2 regions of the Ochrobactrum sp. EDr1-4 genome follow, and region 2 is predicted to be linked to the other one. Evidence: predicted binding sites of a transcription regulator. Region 2 holds the regulator's gene; the other holds the start of a gene.
What was found. Region 2 encodes HrcA, which represses chaperone genes, less so after heat shock. Its sites were predicted from a motif close to GTTAGCACTCNCNNNNNGNGAGTGCTAAC; they were not measured.

Region 1: groES (co-chaperone GroES) is a predicted target of HrcA. The motif match lies at 2,503-2,531, and genes of this name have one in related genera.

What each region holds. Positions count from the first base shown of each region.
Region 1 is NZ_JBLZOF010000010.1:33,666-42,786, reverse strand. Features, by position in the region: gene ACOZHT_RS21060 (helix-turn-helix domain-containing protein) at 1-105, shown strand, start outside; gene groL (chaperonin GroEL) at 399-2,039, opposite strand; gene groES (co-chaperone GroES) at 2,146-2,442, opposite strand; gene ACOZHT_RS21045 (TIGR01459 family HAD-type hydrolase) at 2,891-3,739, shown strand; gene ACOZHT_RS21040 (bifunctional riboflavin kinase/FAD synthetase) at 3,767-4,762, shown strand; gene ACOZHT_RS21035 (MipA/OmpV family protein) at 4,894-5,739, shown strand; gene ileS (isoleucine--tRNA ligase) at 6,053-8,968, shown strand.
Region 2 is NZ_JBLZOF010000001.1:819,287-828,407, reverse strand. Features, by position in the region: gene nth (endonuclease III) at 1-707, shown strand, start outside; gene ACOZHT_RS04160 (sulfate transporter family protein) at 690-1,406, opposite strand; gene ACOZHT_RS04155 (adenosine kinase) at 1,625-2,620, shown strand; gene ACOZHT_RS04150 (trimeric intracellular cation channel family protein) at 2,621-3,271, opposite strand; gene grpE (nucleotide exchange factor GrpE) at 3,382-4,062, opposite strand; gene hrcA (heat-inducible transcriptional repressor HrcA) at 4,160-5,230, opposite strand; gene rph (ribonuclease PH) at 5,416-6,132, shown strand; gene ACOZHT_RS04130 (VOC family protein) at 6,265-6,669, shown strand; gene rdgB (RdgB/HAM1 family non-canonical purine NTP pyrophosphatase) at 6,735-7,397, shown strand; gene hemW (radical SAM family heme chaperone HemW) at 7,394-8,602, shown strand; gene rsmI (16S rRNA (cytidine(1402)-2'-O)-methyltransferase) at 8,666-9,121, shown strand, end outside.

The DNA of each region.
Region 1 (9,121 bases), on a different contig from region 2:
TTGGGTGAATGGGCCATTGCCAATGAAGCACATGTCATGATGGCGCGGGTGCATTATGACGCACGTGCGGCTGGTGATGATGTGCGGGCAGAAGCGGCTGAATAGGGATCAATAAGCGAGGGGCATAAAAGTGGAAAGGCAGGCTTGCGCCTGCCTTTCCTGTTGCCTGAGACAAGACTTCCAAGTGCGGGGGCAAATAGGAAGTCTATCTCGTATTACACTCGCGATTGACCATGAAAGCCGGGGAATGTAAATCAGAAAATTCTAAAATACGGGGTCTATCTACGGAAAAGCTCGATTTAGATGAATTTTCTATAAATCACAAAGAGTTACGCAATGTAAAAAAGGCGACCCGAAGGTCGCCTTTTCTATAGTTCAGAGCGTGTTTTATAGACTTCTTAGAAATCCATGCCGCCCATACCGCCCATACCGCCAGGCATGCCAGCAGGAGCTGCATCCTTCTTAGGCAGTTCAGCGATCATGGCTTCAGTGGTGATCAGAAGACCAGCAATCGAAGCTGCGTTCTGCAGAGCAGTACGAACAACCTTAACTGGATCAACAACGCCAGACTTGATCAGATCGCCATACTCACCATTGGCTGTGTTGTAGCCGTAGTTTTCTGAGGAGTTTTCAAGGATCTTGCCAACGATAACCGAAGCTTCTTCACCAGCATTGGTCGTGATCTGGCGAGCAGGAGCCTGCAGAGCGCGACGAACGATGTTGATACCAGCATCCTGATCAGCGTTTGCACCCTTAGCAACGATCTGAGCCGAAGCGCGGAGCAGAGCAGTACCACCACCAGCAACGATACCTTCTTCAACCGCAGCGCGGGTTGCGTTCAGGGCGTCGTCAACGCGGTCCTTCTTTTCCTTAACTTCGATTTCAGTTGCACCGCCAACGCGGATAACTGCAACGCCGCCAGCAAGCTTAGCAAGACGTTCCTGAAGCTTTTCACGATCGTAGTCAGAAGTGGTTTCTTCAACCTGCTGCTTGATCTGTGCAACGCGTGCGTCGATTTCAGCCTTCTGGCCTGCACCGTCAACAATCGTTGTGTTTTCCTTCGAGATCGAAACCTTCTTTGCACGGCCGAGCATGTCGAGCGTAACGGTTTCGAGCTTGATGCCGAGGTCTTCGGAAATAACCTGACCGCCGGTGAGGATTGCGATGTCTTCGAGCATTGCCTTACGACGATCGCCGAAGCCAGGAGCCTTAACAGCAGCAATCTTCAGGCCGCCACGCAGCTTGTTAACAACGAGAGTTGCAAGCGCTTCGCCTTCTACGTCTTCAGCGATGATGACGAGTGGCTTCGAGGTCTGAACAACAGCTTCGAGAACTGGCAGAAGAGCCTGAAGGTTCGAAAGCTTCTTTTCGTGCAGAAGGATGTATGCGTCTTCGAGGTCCGCAATCATCTTTTCTGGGTTAGTTACGAAATATGGCGACAGGTAGCCGCGGTCGAACTGCATGCCTTCAACGACTTCGAGTTCGGTTTCAGCGGTCTTGGCTTCTTCAACCGTGATAACGCCTTCGTTGCCGACTTTCTGCATCGCTTCAGCGATCATCTTGCCGATTTCGGCTTCGCCGTTAGCGGAGATTGTGCCAACCTGTGCAACTTCTTCCGAAGTGTTGATCTTCTTGGCCTTGCCGAGAAGGTTTGCAACAACTTCAGTCACAGCCAGATCGATGCCGCGCTTCAGGTCCATTGGGTTCATGCCGGCAGCAACAGCTTTTGCGCCTTCCTGAACGATAGCCTGACCGAGAACGGTCGCAGTGGTCGTGCCGTCACCAGCAGTGTCGTTGGTCTTGGAAGCAACTTCGCGCAGCATCTGTGCGCCCATGTTTTCGAACTTGTCTTCAAGTTCGATTTCCTTAGCGACCGATACGCCGTCCTTGGTGATGCGTGGAGCGCCGAAGGACTTGTCGATAACAACGTTACGACCCTTAGGGCCGAGCGTTACCTTAACAGCGTCAGCGAGGATATCGACGCCGCGCAGCATCTTTTCGCGCGCAGTGCGGCCGAATTTTACTTCTTTAGCAGCCATTTTACTCTCCTGGGAAATATCCCGGTCAGATTATGGTGAATTGATTTCTGGTAAGAGCGAAGCCGCTCTAAAGGCTGAATCAGCTTACGATGCCCAGCCGGAGGCGTTAGCCGACAATACCCAGAATGTCGGATTCTTTCATGATCAGCAGGTCTTCGCCGCCGATCTTGACTTCGGTGCCCGACCACTTGCCGAACAGAACCTTGTCGCCAGCCTTCACTTCAAGAGCGATCAGCTTGCCAGCTTCGTCACGGGCGCCAGCGCCTGCAGCGACGATTTCGCCTTCCTGTGGCTTTTCCTTAGCGGTGTCAGGGATAATGATGCCGCCAGCAGTCTTAGCTTCCGATTCAACGCGACGAACGACGACGCGGTCATGAAGCGGGCGGAACTTGATATCAGCCATGGTATAACCCTTGGTGTTATAGACGTTGAACCCTGTTACGGATCGACCCGATCCGCGCTTATTAGCACTCCTTCTTGTTGAGTGCTAACGTGCCACTGAGATAGAAGCGCACCTATTATTTGTCAAGGATCGTTGCCGTTTTTTGACAGTTCGGAAAATAAAATCCGCCGATAAGCGCTGTTGCGGCACAACTGTGCTTTGCTAAGCATGTGGGGAATATACAGCCCCTCGGCAAGCTGGACGGAAAAATAACGTCGCGCGCTTGGTTATATTCAGGAAATAGCGCTTTTGGTTAACACTATTCCTTGATGGGGCTGTTCATTTGGACGCGTGCGCTTCAAGCCGGGTGACATGGCGGGCTCATTCTTGTAGAGGAGACCGCATGGTGCGACTGCGCATCTTCCGATTTAACCGGTGATAGGCCGGAGGAAATGTATTGAGGAAAACAATGAAGCTGCCTGAACGCCTTGACGATCTGACGGATGGATATGATGCGATCTTCTGTGATGTTTGGGGCGTTTTGCATAATGGCGAAGTTGCATTCGCCTCTGCGGTCGCGGCACTTAAACGTGCGCGAGCTAAGGGCATCACTGTTGTTCTCGTAACCAATGCGCCGCGCCCGTTTGGTAGCGTGATCGCGCAAATGACGCTGCTAGGCGTGCCAGAAGACGCTTATGATCGCGTTGTTACGTCGGGTGATGTTACCCGCGATTTGATCATTGAAGGTCCGCGCAAGATTTTCCATATCGGCAGTGAACGTGAACTGGCGATCTATGAAGGTCTCGATGTCGAACTGGTTGAAGAATTTGAAGCCGCTGGTGTTGTCTGCACAGGGCTTTATGACGACGAAACCGAGACCCCTGAAAATTATGCTGAGTTGTTGCAGCGCATCCGCTCACGCAATCTGCCTTTCATTTGTGCCAATCCCGACATTATGGTTGAACGTGGTCCGCGCCTGATCTGGTGTGGTGGTGCACTTGCGCGCGAGTATAGCCAGCTTGGTGGTCGTACGCTGATCGCCGGAAAGCCACATCGCCCAATTTATGAAGCCGCATCGAAAGCCGTTGAAGAAGTTCGCGGACAGGCCGTTGATAAGTCTCGTATTCTTGGCATCGGTGATGGCGTGCTGACGGATGTGAAGGGCGCTGCGGATTACGGTCTCGACGTGCTTTACATTTCGGGCGGTGTTCATGCAGCCGATTATGCGTTGGATGGTCATGTTGATCTCGACAGAATGACTGCTTTCCTGCAAAAACATGGACATTCTCCCATCGCCTCGCTTTATGCTCTTGTCTGATACCTGTTTCGAGAATCTGCTTCGACCATGACAAAATCTGCTTTTCAGCGTCTTTCAGGAACAGATGCATTGCCGCTTACGCTGCGTGATTGCGTGGTGGCGATTGGCAACTTCGATGGTGTTCATCGCGGTCATCAGGCTGTGCTAGAGCGCGCGCTGGAATTAGCAGATCGGGATAATCTACCCGCAGTTGTTTTGACGTTTGAGCCGCATCCGCGCAGTTTCTTCAAACCTGATGAGCCTATCGAACGGCTCACCGATGCGGTCGAAAAAGCGGAAATCCTTCGGTTGATGGGGTTTGATGCCGTGGTCGAGCAGCCGTTTACGGCTGAATTCTCGGGCCAGTCCGCTGAAGATTTTGTGCGTAATATCCTCGTCGATCGGCTGCATGCCAGCCGCGTCGTGACTGGCTATGATTTTCATTTCGGCAAAGGACGCCGGGGCACACCGCAATTTCTGGAAGAGGCCGGTCAATCATCAGGCTTTAGTGTGTCCCTCGTAGATGCATTTAGCGATGAAGGTGGCAATCTCGTTTCATCAACGCGTGTTCGCTCGCTCTTATGTGCTGGTGAAGTGGCGGAAGCGGCAGGCTTGCTTGGCTATCGCTATCGCGTGAGTGGCGAAGTCATCCACGGGCAGAAACTTGGTCGCACCCTTGGTTTTCCGACCGCCAATATGGTGATTGACGATCACGTTAGTCTGAAACACGGTATTTACGCCGTTCGATTCCGCAGAGCAGATGGCGTGCTGCATGATGGTGTTGCGAGCTTTGGCCGACGTCCAACAGTGGCAAGTGATGGAAAGCCGCTGCTCGAAACATTTGTTTTTGATTTTACCGGCGATCTCTATGGCGAAATCGTTGAAGTTTCTTTCTTCGGCTATCTGCGCGGCGAAGTGAAATTCGACGGTCTTGATCCGCTGATTGCGCAGATGAAACGTGACGAAGAAGAATCACGAGCGATTTTGGCGGGTGCAAAACCCTTGTCAGAACTGGATCGACTTCTGTCATTTCCAGCATATTAGTGTTTACTTGCAACACTTGGATAAAGATGTGCTGATGTTTCTACCTCTGATTTAAGTTTAATTTTACATATTCCGTTCAACAGTAATAAATATCCCTAAATTTTATGGGGAACTGTTTTTCGGAGTTTCATGTGACGCGTATTGTCCCTCTCGCCTTTGTTACAGGCGCCGCATTGTTCGTTGGTCCTCTTTCGGTCATTGCCGCAGATATGCAGCAGACAGATGTTTATGCGACTCAGGAAGTGAAGCCTGCCCGCAAATATCCGTGGTCGGGCGACTGGTATCTAAAGGTCGGCGCAGCCGGAATGATTGCGCCAAAGTTTGAGGGATCAAACAAGTATCGTTTTTCAGGACAGCCGCTGATTTCGCTTGGTCGTCAGGGCGAATATGAGCGTTTTTCCTCGCGCAATGACAATGCGGCCTTTGCTTTCATCGACACGGATCGTTTCCGTGCAGGTGCAGTTGGCAAGCTGATGTTCAAGCGCGACACAGACATTGATGGCATCAAGGAAACAAAATTCGGTGGTGAAGCCGGTGGTTTTGTCGATGTATATCCAACCGATTGGCTGCGTGTTCGCGGTGAAGTGCGCCACGGTATCCGTGCGCATAAGGGCGTTGTCGCTGATATCGCGGCAGATGCTTTTTATGACGTGACACCTGTTGTGCGTGTTTCGGCTGGCCCGCGCGCTACCTTTGCTTCTAAAGATTATATGCGCACTTATTATGGTGTGACAGCTGAAGAATCCGTGGCTTCTGGTCTGAAAGAATATCGTCCGGGCGGCGGTTGGGAATCAGTCGGTGTTGGAGGTGCTGTGACGTGGCGTGCGACTGAAAAAATCGACACAAGTCTTTTTGGCGAATATAGCCGTCTTCAGGACAAAGCCAAAAATTCGAGCATCGTGAAAGAACATGGTTCTGCAAACCAGTTCACAGTCGGCGTTTCGGCAACTTATCGTTTCGATTTCTCGCTGGATTGATCAAACCAAGCCAATCTGTAAAGTTTTCAATCTGTAAAGTTTATTGGGGCAGGGCTGCAAGTTTATTGCGCCCTGCCTCTTTATTCCTGCGAAGGTCATTGCTAAAAGCATCTCCATGATGACGGATTTTCGGCATATTATTGCGGCCATACGAATTATTGGCCCGGCCTTCCTCTAAGCCTTGATGGCGTTGCGTGAATTGCAATGCATGGCAGGAAGGTCCGGGAACGACCGGCTATGCCTCGCAACTTTCTAAATATTCAAGCATTTTCACCCGCCACATTGCCGTGCGGGATTACAGGCAAATGATAAAATGACCGACACGACCGCCAAGATCGATTATTCCAAGACGCTCAATCTTCCGCAGACCGAATTTCCGATGCGCGCAGGCTTGCCAGCGCGCGAGCCGCTTTTTGTGCAGCGCTGGGAGGAAATGAACCTTTACAAGAAATTGCGCGAAGATGCGAAAGACCGTCCACTGTATGTGCTGCACGACGGCCCTCCTTATGCAAACGGCAATATCCATATCGGCCACGCGCTAAACAAAATCCTCAAGGACGTCATCACGCGCTCGTTCCAGATGCGCGGTTTCAACTCGAATTATGTGCCGGGTTGGGATTGCCACGGCCTGCCGATCGAGTGGAAGATCGAAGAAAAATATCGCGCGCAGGGCAAGAACAAAGACGAAGTCGCAATCAACGAATTCCGCAGGGAATGCCGCGAATTTGCCGGAAGCTGGATCAAGGTTCAGGCGGAAGAATTCAAGCGCCTTGCAATCTGTGGTGATTTCGAAAACCCATACACGACGATGAACTTCCATTCGGAAGCGCGCATTGCTGGCGAGTTGCTTAAGTTTGCAGCCTCCGGTCAGCTTTATCGTGGTTCAAAGCCGGTCATGTGGTCGGTTGTCGAGCGCACAGCACTAGCCGAAGCAGAAGTTGAGTATCACGACATTGAGTCGGATATGATCTGGGTAAAGTTCCCTGTTGCAGGTGCGAGTGATCTTTCCGGAAGCTCGGTCGTTATCTGGACGACGACTCCATGGACGATCCCGGGCAACCGCGCAGTTTCCTATTCAAACCGCGTTGCTTATGGCCTTTATGAAGTCGTTGCTGCTGAAAATGATTTCGGCCCGCAGGCTGGTGAAAAGCTTATCTTCGGTGACAAGCTCGCTGAAGAATGTGCGAAAAAGGCAAAGCTTGAATTCAAGCGTCTGCGTGATGTGTCGTTTGAAGAGCTGGGCGCGGTGACACTTAACCATCCGCTTAAAGGCTTTGGCGGCGGTTACGAATTCACTGTTCCATTGATATCTGGTGATCACGTTACCGATGATGCGGGTACAGGTTTCGTTCACACAGCTCCAAGCCATGGTCGCGAAGACTTTGAGGCATGGATGGATGCAGCGCGTGAACTAGAAGCACGCGGCATTGATCCAAGCATCCCGTTCCCGGTTGGCGATGATGGCTATTACACCAAGGACACGCCGGGCTTTGGCCCGGATCGTGAAGGTGGTCCTGCACGCGTCATCGATGATAACGGCAAAAAGGGCGATGCGAACGAATCCGTTATCAAGCAGCTGATTGTGCATAACAATCTGTTCGCGCGCGGGCGTATCAAGCATTCTTATCCGCATTCGTGGCGCTCGAAGAAGCCGATCATCTATCGCAACACGCCGCAATGGTTCGTCTATATGGACAAGAACCTCGGCGACGGCACCACGCTGCGTTCGCGGTCGTTGAAAGCGATTGAAGAAACCCGCTTCGTGCCTGCCGCTGGTCAGACACGTCTGCGCGCCATGATCGAAGGCCGCCCGGATTGGGTGCTGTCGCGTCAGCGCGCATGGGGTGTGCCGATCTGCGTGTTTGCCGATGAAGAAGGCAATATCTTGCAAGACGATGCCGTCAATAAGCGCATTCTCGAAGCTTTCGAGGAAGAAGGCGCTGACGCATGGTTCGCTGATGGTGCGCGTGAGCGTTTCCTTGGCAATCGCGCCGGTGAAAGCTGGACGCAGGTTCGCGACATTCTCGACGTCTGGTTCGATTCGGGTTCGACGCACACCTTTACGCTCGAAGATCGCCCGGACATGAAATGGCCTGCCGATGTTTACCTTGAAGGCTCGGATCAGCATCGCGGCTGGTTTCATTCATCGCTGCTGGAAAGCTGCGGAACGCGTGGCCGTGCGCCTTACAATGCGGTCGTCACTCATGGTTTCACCATGGATGAGAACGGCAAGAAGATGTCGAAGTCGCTCGGAAACACTGTGACACCACAGGACGTCATCAAGGATTCCGGCGCCGACATTCTGCGTCTTTGGGTTATGACGACCGACTATTGGGAAGATCAGCGCCTCGGTAAGAGCATCATCCAGACCAATATCGATGCCTATCGCAAGCTGCGTAACACAATCCGCTGGATGCTTGGTACGCTCGCCCATGATGAAGGCGAAACGCTGCCGCATGCCGATCTGCCTGAGCTTGAGCGTCTGATGCTGCACCGCTTGGCGGAACTCGATGAAGTCGTCCGTTCCGGCTATGACGCGTTTGATTTCAAGCGTATTGCCCGCGCACTGATTGATTTCATGAATGTCGAACTCTCGGCTTTCTATTTCGATATCCGCAAAGATGCGCTTTATTGCGATGCGCCATCCAGCGTTCGCCGTAAGGCAGCACTTCAGACAGTTCGTGCGATCTTTGATCGTGTGACGACTTGGCTTGCGCCAATGCTGCCTTTCACCACGGAAGAAGCATGGCTTGATCGCTATCCGAACGCAGCTTCCGTGCATCTGGAACAATTCCGGGCAATTCCGGCTGAATGGCGCGATGATGTGCTGGCCGAGAAGTGGCGCAAGGTGCGCAATGTCCGCCGCGTTGTTACCGGCGCTCTCGAACTCGAACGCGCTGATAAGCGCATTGGGTCGTCGCTTGAAGCATCTCCGGTTGTTTATATCGCTGACAATAGCCTTGCCGATTCGCTAGAAGGTCTGGATTTCGCTGAGATCTGCATCACGAGCGATATTTCGGTGAGCGATGCAGCTGTTCCTGAAGACGCATTCACGCTGGATGACGTTAAAGGCGTGGCCGTTGTTCCTGTTCGCGCTGAAGGTGAGAAGTGTGCACGTTCGTGGCGTTATACGACTGATGTGGGTTCCGACTCAGAATTTCCGGAAGTTTCGGCCCGTGATGCCGCTGCCCTGCATGAACTGAAAGCTCTCGGTAAGCTTTCTGCATAATAATAAAAAGCCCGGTTACCACGATTGGTTCCGGGCTTTTTTCGCTATAACGCTTGCCTTATAATGTGAGGACATGGTGAAATAGCGGTTAATATCGCGATTGCCCGTAGAGATGGTCTCATGTAAAAGGCTGTCCTTAAGATAAACTTGCAA
Region 2 (9,121 bases):
CCGCTCGCCGTCCGCGCCGGGTGGCTGGTACGCTTTACACAGTGGATGAGATTCATGAGATTTTCCGCCGCTTTTCCATTCTACGCCCCGAACCGAAGGGCGAACTCGAGCATGTGAATGCTTTTACGCTGCTGGTGGCAGTGGTTCTCTCGGCACAGGCAACCGATGCGGGCGTCAACAAAGCGACCCGCGCTCTTTTCGCCATTGCTGATACGCCGCAAAAGATGCTTGCGCTTGGGGAAGAGACGGTTGGTAATTATATCCGGACCATCGGGCTTTGGCGCAACAAGGCCAAAAACGTCATTCTTTTATCAGAAGCGTTAATCCGCGAGCATGGTGGCGAGGTGCCGGACGATTTGAATGCATTGGTTGAGCTGCCGGGTGTTGGTCGCAAGACTGCCAATGTGGTGTTAAGCATGGCGTTCGGGCATTCTACCATGGCGGTCGACACGCATGTTTTGCGCATCGGTAACCGCATGGGGCTTGCGCCAGGTAAAACGCCAGAGGCGGTGGAAGCTATTCTGATGCGGGTGATCCCAAAGGAATATCTGTTCCACGCCCATCACTGGCTCATTCTGCATGGGCGCTATACGTGCAAGGCGCGCAAGCCTGAATGCGAGAAATGCGTTGTCGCCGATATTTGCAAATATCCGGGCAAAACCTGCGATGTTCCGGCAGCGCTTATTCCGCTACCGCCGCAGTTTTAACATCTCCTTTGCAGAGATCGCTTTGTGCAGATGAATCATCATCGCGGCGGCAAAAAGCGGTGTCAGCAGGTTAACGATTGGGATTGCGAGGAAGCCTGCAATCAACAGTCCTGCGAGAAAGACCGTTACTCCATATTGCGAGCGTAGCGCCTTCGCTTCCGCTTCTGAACGATAGCGCATTGCGGCAAATTCAAAGAATTCCCGGCCAAGCAGATAGGCGTTGATTACAAAAAAGGCGATTAGATTGATCCCCGGTATGAACAGCAAAAACAGCGCCACGATATTGCCGAGAATAACGACGCCTAAGAATTTCAGTGACACAATCATTGAACGCCCTAATGGCAAGGGTGTGCCTTTTGGCTCACCCGGATAATCCTCGCGCTCAACCACATCGGCCACGTCATCAAGGAAAATACCGGCGACAAGCGCTGTGACGGGAGCGATCATTAGCGCGAGCACGAGTGCCAGCCCAAGGCCAGCAACAATAGCTGCCACAATTCCAAGCCAGCCAGCCCATTCGGGCATTCCGGGCAGGATCTGCTCCATCCACGGCCAGGCTAAGGTAAAAAATAATTGACGAATTGCGACCCAGAGCCCGACGAGCAGCAATAGTGTCAAACCCAGCGTTTTCAACAAAACCGAGCGAAACTCAGGTGTTGGAAGGCGTTTGAGGGCTTTTGCTGCGGCTTCAAGGATCATTTTTGTCCACTTTTCTCGATCTTACCGCATGAAAGTAGGAAGTGGGATAGGTCTGCGCAATATCCCATACCCACAGTCCAAAGGTCTAATAGGCGGCGGACAGGGTGGTCAAAGCACTTGCAAACGGTTAAACCCGCCCCACATTGCTGTCGCCGGTTCCAGTCTGAAAACGTCAGACAACGACTGGCAGCAGATCAAAGGGGAGCCCAGACCAGCTCATGGCTACATTCGACGTTCTTTGCATTGGCAATGCCATTGTCGATATTATTTCGCGTACCGAAGACGCATTTCTCGAAACAAACGGCATCATAAAAGGTGCTATGAACCTGATTGATGCGGATAGGGCCGAGCTGCTCTATAGCCGTATCAAAGGTCAGGTTACGGAAATGTCGGGCGGCAGCGCAGGCAATACGGCGGCGGGCATTGCAAGCCTTGGTGGGCGTGCTGCCTATTTCGGCAAGGTTGCAACGGATCATCTGGGCCGGGTTTTTGCACATGACATTCGCGCGCAGGGCGTCGCTTTCGATACGCGCCCGCTTGAAAAGGGATCGCCAACTGCACGCTGCACGATTTTCGTGACTCCTGACGGTGAGCGTTCGATGAATACTTATCTCGGTGCTTGCGTTGAGCTTGGACCGGAAGATGTTGAGACTTCCAAGGTTGCAGATGCACGTGTGACCTATTTTGAAGGCTATCTGTGGGATCCGCCACGCGCCAAGGAAGCAATCGTTCTGGCATCCAAAATCGCGCATGAACATGGCCGCAAGGTCGCGATGACTCTGTCTGATCCATTCTGCGTTGATCGCTATCGCGAAGAGTTTCTCGATCTGATGCGCAGCCGCACGGTCGATATTGTGTTTGCGAATGAAGATGAAGCCAAGTCGCTTTATCAAACCAAAACACTTGATGAGGCAATCGAAGCTATCCGCAAGGATTGTGAATTGTCGATAATCACACGGTCTGAAAAAGGTGCGGTTGTCGTAACGCCTGATCAGACGATTGAAGTACCGGCTATCGAGATTGAAGAACTGATCGACACCACCGGCGCCGGTGACCTTTATGCGGCTGGCTTCCTTTATGGTTACACGAAGGATCGCTCGCTTGAGGATTGCGCACGTCTTGGTTCACTCGCCGCTGGTATGATTATCCAGCAGATGGGCCCGCGTCCGCTGGTCGATCTCAAGGCTGTGGCAACACAGGCCAAGCTTATTTAATTAGGGTACGATCCGGTCGCGCTTGAGTTCTTCTTCGGTGCGACCGGGACGGCTTTTATAAACGGGCAGGTTCCAGCCAAAGTAAAGCGCACCGCCGCGCACGACAAAGGCGATCAGTGCTGATGAAAGCCCGGCAAAGAGCGGATTGATCCCGAAGCGCTCCAGGATCACATAGAGACATGCTCCGACAAGCGCTGCGCTGACATAGATTTCGCGCCGCATCAGCACCGATGGTTCGCCTGCCACCATGTCGCGCAAAATGCCGCCCAGTGTTGCGGTGAAAATTCCGGTCACAATCGCGACTGACGGCCCAAAGCCAAGCGCCAGCCCCTTCGCGGCCCCCACCACCGTATATGCGGCCATACCAATGGCATCAAACCACAACAAAAGCCGATAGCGCGATTCAACGAGATGGGCTGTGAAATAAACAATGATTGCGGCTGATGTGCCGGCCAGCAAATAGAATGGCTCGATTACCCAGAAAACAGGCGCGCCGAGAAGCAAGTCGCGGATGGTGCCGCCACCAATGCCGGTGATGTTGGCGAGGAAAATAAAGCCGATAATGTCGAGCTGTCGACGTGAGGCCGCAAGTGCGCCGGTGGCAGCGAAGATGAAAACGCCTGCAAAATTGGCAAAGTCGATAATCGTCAAGCGCGCCTCCCAGCAATTGTCTGTCGATATTCCAACGGATGCCGGCAAAAAGAAAGAGCGGCGATTAACGCGCCGCTCTTTCTCTCAAATATGTTCAGCAGTTTATATGCTTATGCATTGCCTTCGGGTGCTGTTTCCGCAGCAGCCTTCGGACCACCCTTGGAAACGCCGACCATGGCCGGACGCAACACGCGATCACCAATGGCAAAGCCTGCCTGCATAACTTGAACGACTGTGTTGGCTGGCAGTTCAGGATTTGGCACTTCAAAAATCGCCTGATGGAAGTTCGGGTCGAACTTTTCTCCTTCAGGGTTGAGCTTGGTCACGCCATGACGTTCCAAAGCCTGCAACATGGCGCGTTCAGTCATTTCCACGCCTTCGGCCAGCGACTTAAGGTTCGCATCGCTTTCCAGCGCTTCTGCTGGAATCGATTCATGTGCGCGGCTCAAATTGTCGGAAACCGAGAGCATGTCGCGTGCGAAGTTTGTCACCGCATAGGTACGGGCGTCCTGAACATCGCGCTGGGTGCGCTTGCGCAGGTTTTCCATTTCAGCAACCAGACGCAGCATCTGATCTTTCAATTCTGCGTTGTCAGCTTCCAGAGCAGCAATCGTGTTTGCAGCAAGGCTTTCGGAATCAACTTCGTCTTCGGCAGCTTCAGCGCGTGCCTCAGCCTTGCGGCTTTTCAAAAAATCATCGGCAGCACGCTTCAGCGCATCACGATCACGAGGATTGTTGATATCGCGCTGCTCAAGATCGGCGGTTTCAGGTGTGTTTTTTTCATCAGCCATTTTTTGTCTTCCGTCTTGAAGTATGTTTAGGGCGGATATCGAGTTTCGCGGCGTTAAAATCAAGGTCTAATTTGTTGCCCTTGTTAAGACTGACAACTTAACGCAGCAATCGAGACACGATTTGAGCGGTATAATCGACCATCGGCACAATACGCGCATAGTTAAGGCGGGTTGGTCCTATCACGCCAAGCGCGCCAACAACGCGCTGTTCGCTGTCGCGATAAGGTGCCACTACCAGCGATGAACCGGACAGAGAAAACAGTTTGTTTTCGGAGCCGATGAATATTCGTACGCCCGAACCCGATTCAGCCAGATCAAGCAGCTGGATCATGCCATCCTTGGTCTCTAAATCATCAAACAGATGGCGCAGGCGCTCAATATCTTCTTGCGCATGAATGTTTTCAAGCAGATTGGCGCGGCCACGAACAATCAAACGCGCTGGCTGGTCAGAACCTGCGCCACTCCAGACCGCTATGCCCTGTTCGACCAGTTCTTGCGAAAGCTGATCAAGCTCCTGTCTGGTTTCCTGCGAGAGTTTTTCCAGTTCCGACTTTGCTTCCGAAAGCGTGTGGCCATGAATATGCGCATTGAGGAAGTTTGAAGCTTCCACAAGTTGCGAAGCCGAAATCCCGGCAGGCAGATTGATGACGCGGTTTTCCACATCGCCATTCTGCATCACCAGAACGGCTAGCGCGCGCGTTGGTTCAAGCCGCACAAATTCGATATGTTTGAGTGCGCCTTCGGCCTTGGTTGCAAGCACAAGACCCGCGCCACGCGATAGGCCAGAAAGTACCTGACTGGCTTCGGTCAAAACACTTTCGACTGAATTGTTCATACCCGCCGAGCGAACCTGCGCTTCAATCGACGTGCGTTCATCGGGGCGCAGATCGCCCACTTCCATGAAAGCATCGACAAAGAAACGCAGGCCGATCTGCGTTGGCAGGCGTCCGGCAGAAATATGCGGTGCGTAAATGAGGCCGAGTTGTTCCAGATCGCTCATCACATTGCGGATGGTGGCAGGCGAAAGACTGTGCGGCAGCAGACGCGACAGATTGCGCGAACCGACCGGATCGCCATCATTGAGGTAGCTATCGACGATCAGCCTGAAAATATCGCGCGACCGCTGGTCGAGCGAATTAAGTAGCTGATGTTCCGGTGATTTGATCATGGTCTTAGAGCGAAGCCTCTGAATTGCATGCTATAAATATAAGCGCGCAACCCAAGCCGTCAAAGGCTTTGCGCCAATAATGACAGTTCTCTTAACATCTCTCTTGCCGGATCATGCGAAATTCCTTTCCATTCCTGCACGACAAGCCTAAAAAGCCGCAACGAAAAACGAATTGAGGAAATACAATGCGTCCATCTAAGCGCGCTGCTGATGAAATGCGTGCCGTCTCTTTTGAGCGCGGCGTCTCCAAACATGCGGAAGGCTCGTGCCTCGTAAAGTTCGGTGACACCCACGTTCTTTGCACCGCAAGCTTAGAGGAAAAAGTTCCGGGCTGGATGCGCAATTCCGGCAAGGGCTGGGTCACAGCAGAATATGGCATGCTGCCACGTTCAACCGGCGACCGTATGCGCCGCGAAGCAGCAGCTGGCAAACAGGGTGGCCGCACGCAGGAAATCCAGCGTCTTATTGGCCGTTCGCTGCGCGCTGTTGTTGATCTTCAGGCATTGGGCGAATACCAGATCACCGTTGACTGCGACGTCATTCAGGCTGATGGCGGCACGCGTACCGCGGCGATTACCGGCGGCTTTATCGCGCTGCATGATTGTCTGCGCTGGATGGAAGCGCGTCAGATGATCCGCATCGAAAAAGTGCTCAAGGATCATATCGCTGCGATCTCTTGCGGCATCTATGAAGGCCAGCCTGTGCTTGATCTTGACTATGTTGAAGATTCGGCGGCTGAAACCGACAGCAATTTCGTCATGACCGGCAAGGGCGGCATTGTCGAAATTCAGGGTACAGCTGAAGGCGCGCCGTTCTCGGAAGAAGAGTTTGCAGCGCTTATGAAGCTTGCTCGCGGCGGCATCAATCAGCTGGTTGAGTTGCAGAAGGCAGCACTTGCCTGATAGTTAGGGCCTTCTTGATTAAAGCGCATCCCGAAAAGTGTGAAACAGTTTTCGGGATGCGCGTTAAAGTAAGTGATTGGAGCGCAGATCTGATAAAATCAGATCGAAACGCGCTCTAATGGGGGCCAGACTATGCAAGCATCCCGCATTCTTGAAACTGCGCTCTATGTCCGTGATGTTGCTGAAGCGATTGCGTTTTATCGCGACATTATCGGGCTTGAGCCGGTGGGCAAGGTGAGCGAACGCAATGCATTCTTCCGCTGTGGCGATGGCATATTGCTTTTGTTCAAAGCGGAAGAAACACTGAAACCACCTCTGCTCGGGTCGTTACCGGTGCCACCACATGGCGCTGCGGGTCCGGGACATGTTTGTTTTGCCGCCACACGTCATGAAATTGACGACTGGCGCATCTATCTCGAAAAGCACGACATTGCTATCGAGTCTGATTTCGAATGGCCTAATGGTGCGCGTTCGATTTATTTTCGCGATCCTTCCGGTAATTCGCTGGAATTCGCTGAGCCGAAACTTTGGAGTTAAAGCATGATCCCGAAAAGTGGGAACCGGTTTTCGGATAAGATCATGCGTAAAAAGGTAGAACTTAAATGAAGGCGCTTGAAAAAGGCAAACTGATCGTCGCATCGCACAATGCAGGCAAATTGCGTGAGTTCGATGGGCTGATTGCGCCGTTTGGCTTTGAGGTCAGTTCCGTTGCAGCTCTCGGTCTGCCTGAGCCGGAAGAAACCGGCACGACATTTGAGCAGAATGCTTACATTAAGGCGCTGGCCGCAGCCAAAGCCACTGGTTTGCCTTCGCTGTCTGACGACTCCGGCATGATGGTTGACGCGTTGGATGGTAATCCGGGTGTTTACACCGCGGATTGGGCCGAAACCGAAGACGGAACGCGTGATTTCAATATGGCAATGCAGAAGGTCGAAGATCTTTTGCAGGAAAAAGGCGCTGTTGCACCTGACCAGCGTAAGGCGCGTTTTGTTTCGGTGATCTGCCTTGCATGGCCGGATGGTGAAGCACAATATTATCGCGGTGAAGTGGAAGGCACGCTGATCTGGCCTCCTCGTGGTGATATTGGCTTTGGTTATGATCCGGTTTTCAAGCCGGAAGGCTATGAGAAGACCTTTGGCGAAATGACTGCTGACGAAAAGCATGGCTGGAAGCCGGGCGATGCGTCCGCACTTTCGCACCGTGCGCGTGCTTTCAAGCTGTTTGCTGAAAAAGCGCTCGGTGTTGTTTCGGATGCTGCTGAATGAACCACCACTTTTCTCCACCCGCTGGAAGTGTTGATATTCTGCCGATTGCGCGAGCGGATGGAGAGAGTGCGTTTGGCGTTTATGTGCATTGGCCATTTTGTCTGGCCAAATGCCCATATTGCGACTTCAACAGCCATGTGCGTCATCAGCCGGTTGATCAGGATCGCTTTGCATCCGCCTTCAACCGCGAGATGGAGACACTGCGTGAGCGCACAGGTCCGCGTACCGTCACCAGCATCTTTTTAGGCGGCGGGACACCATCGCTGATGCAGCCTTCAACCGTTGGCAGCTTACTTGATGGCATTGCGTCGCGCTGGTCTGTTGCACCCGATATTGAAGTGACGCTGGAAGCCAACCCGACAAGCGTGGAAGCAGATCGGTTTCGCGGCTATCGCGCCGCCGGTGTCAACCGCGTCTCGCTCGGCATTCAGGCGCTCAATGCCCCTGATCTGCGTCGTCTGGGTCGCATGCATTCCGTTGATGAAGCAAAGGCCGCAATCCGGCTGGCGCGTGAGATTTTCCCACGGCTGTCGTTTGATTTGATCTATGCGCGGCCCAATCAGACGATTGAAGCATGGCGCGAAGAGCTGAAAGAAGCCATTGATCTGGCTGCCGATCATCTGTCACTCTATCAGCTGACGATTGAAGAAGGCACGCAGTTCTATAATCTTTGGAAGGCTGGCAAGCTGACTACGCCAGAGCCGGATCATGCGGCGGCTCTTTATGAAGAGACGCAAAAGATTACTGCAGAACACGGCCTGCCTGCTTATGAGATTTCAAACCATGCTATGCCGGGGCGCGAGTCGCAGCACAATCTGGTTTATTGGCGTTATGGGCAATATGTCGGCATTGGTCCCGGCGCGCATGGTCGTTTTGTTGAGAACGGCACACGCACGGTCACAATGACCGAAAAGCACCCGGAAACCTGGCTCGAAAAGGTCGAAACCAACGGTCACGGCATCATTGAAGAAGAATATCTCAATGGCAATCAGGAAGGCGATGAGTTCCTGATGATGGGGCTACGGTTGCGCGAAGGCATCGATCTTGCGCGTTATCAACGCTTGACCGGGCACGATATTGATCGCAAGCGTCTTGAACGGTTGATTGCATCGGGCATGATTGAAAAGATGGATGGAACTTTCATCCGTGCAACGCCGGATGGTTCGCTGGTGCTTGATGCGCTGGTGGCTGATCTGGCTGCTTAGCGCATGTCGCGGAAAGGTGGGAACCGGTTTTCCGATAACGACATGCGTCAATAAGGAATTTAGATGAGCGAATTTTTGGACGAGCAGAAACGCGAATTTGTTGTCGGTGGCACCGCTCAGCGTGCGCGCCCGATTGAACCCGCGCTTTATATCGTCTCGACCCCTATCGGTAATCTTGGCGACATGACGCTGCGTGGGCTGGAAACACTGGCAAGTGCCGACATTGTTGCCTGTGAAGATACCCGCGTAACCCGCGTGTTGCTGGATCGCTATGGAATTGCGCGTCGCCCGATCAGCTATCATGAGCATAATGCTGCTGAAGCCGGCGCAAAGTTGATTGCCGCTTTGCAGACTGGCAAAAGCGTAGCGCTTGTTTCCGACGCGGGTACGCCACTTGTGTCTGATCCAGGTTTTCGGCTCGTCGGTGAAGCACGCGAGGCAGGCATTCGCGTGGTGCCAATTCCAGGTGCTTCCGCACTTCTTGCAGCCCTTGCCGCTTCAGGGCTTCCGACCGATGCT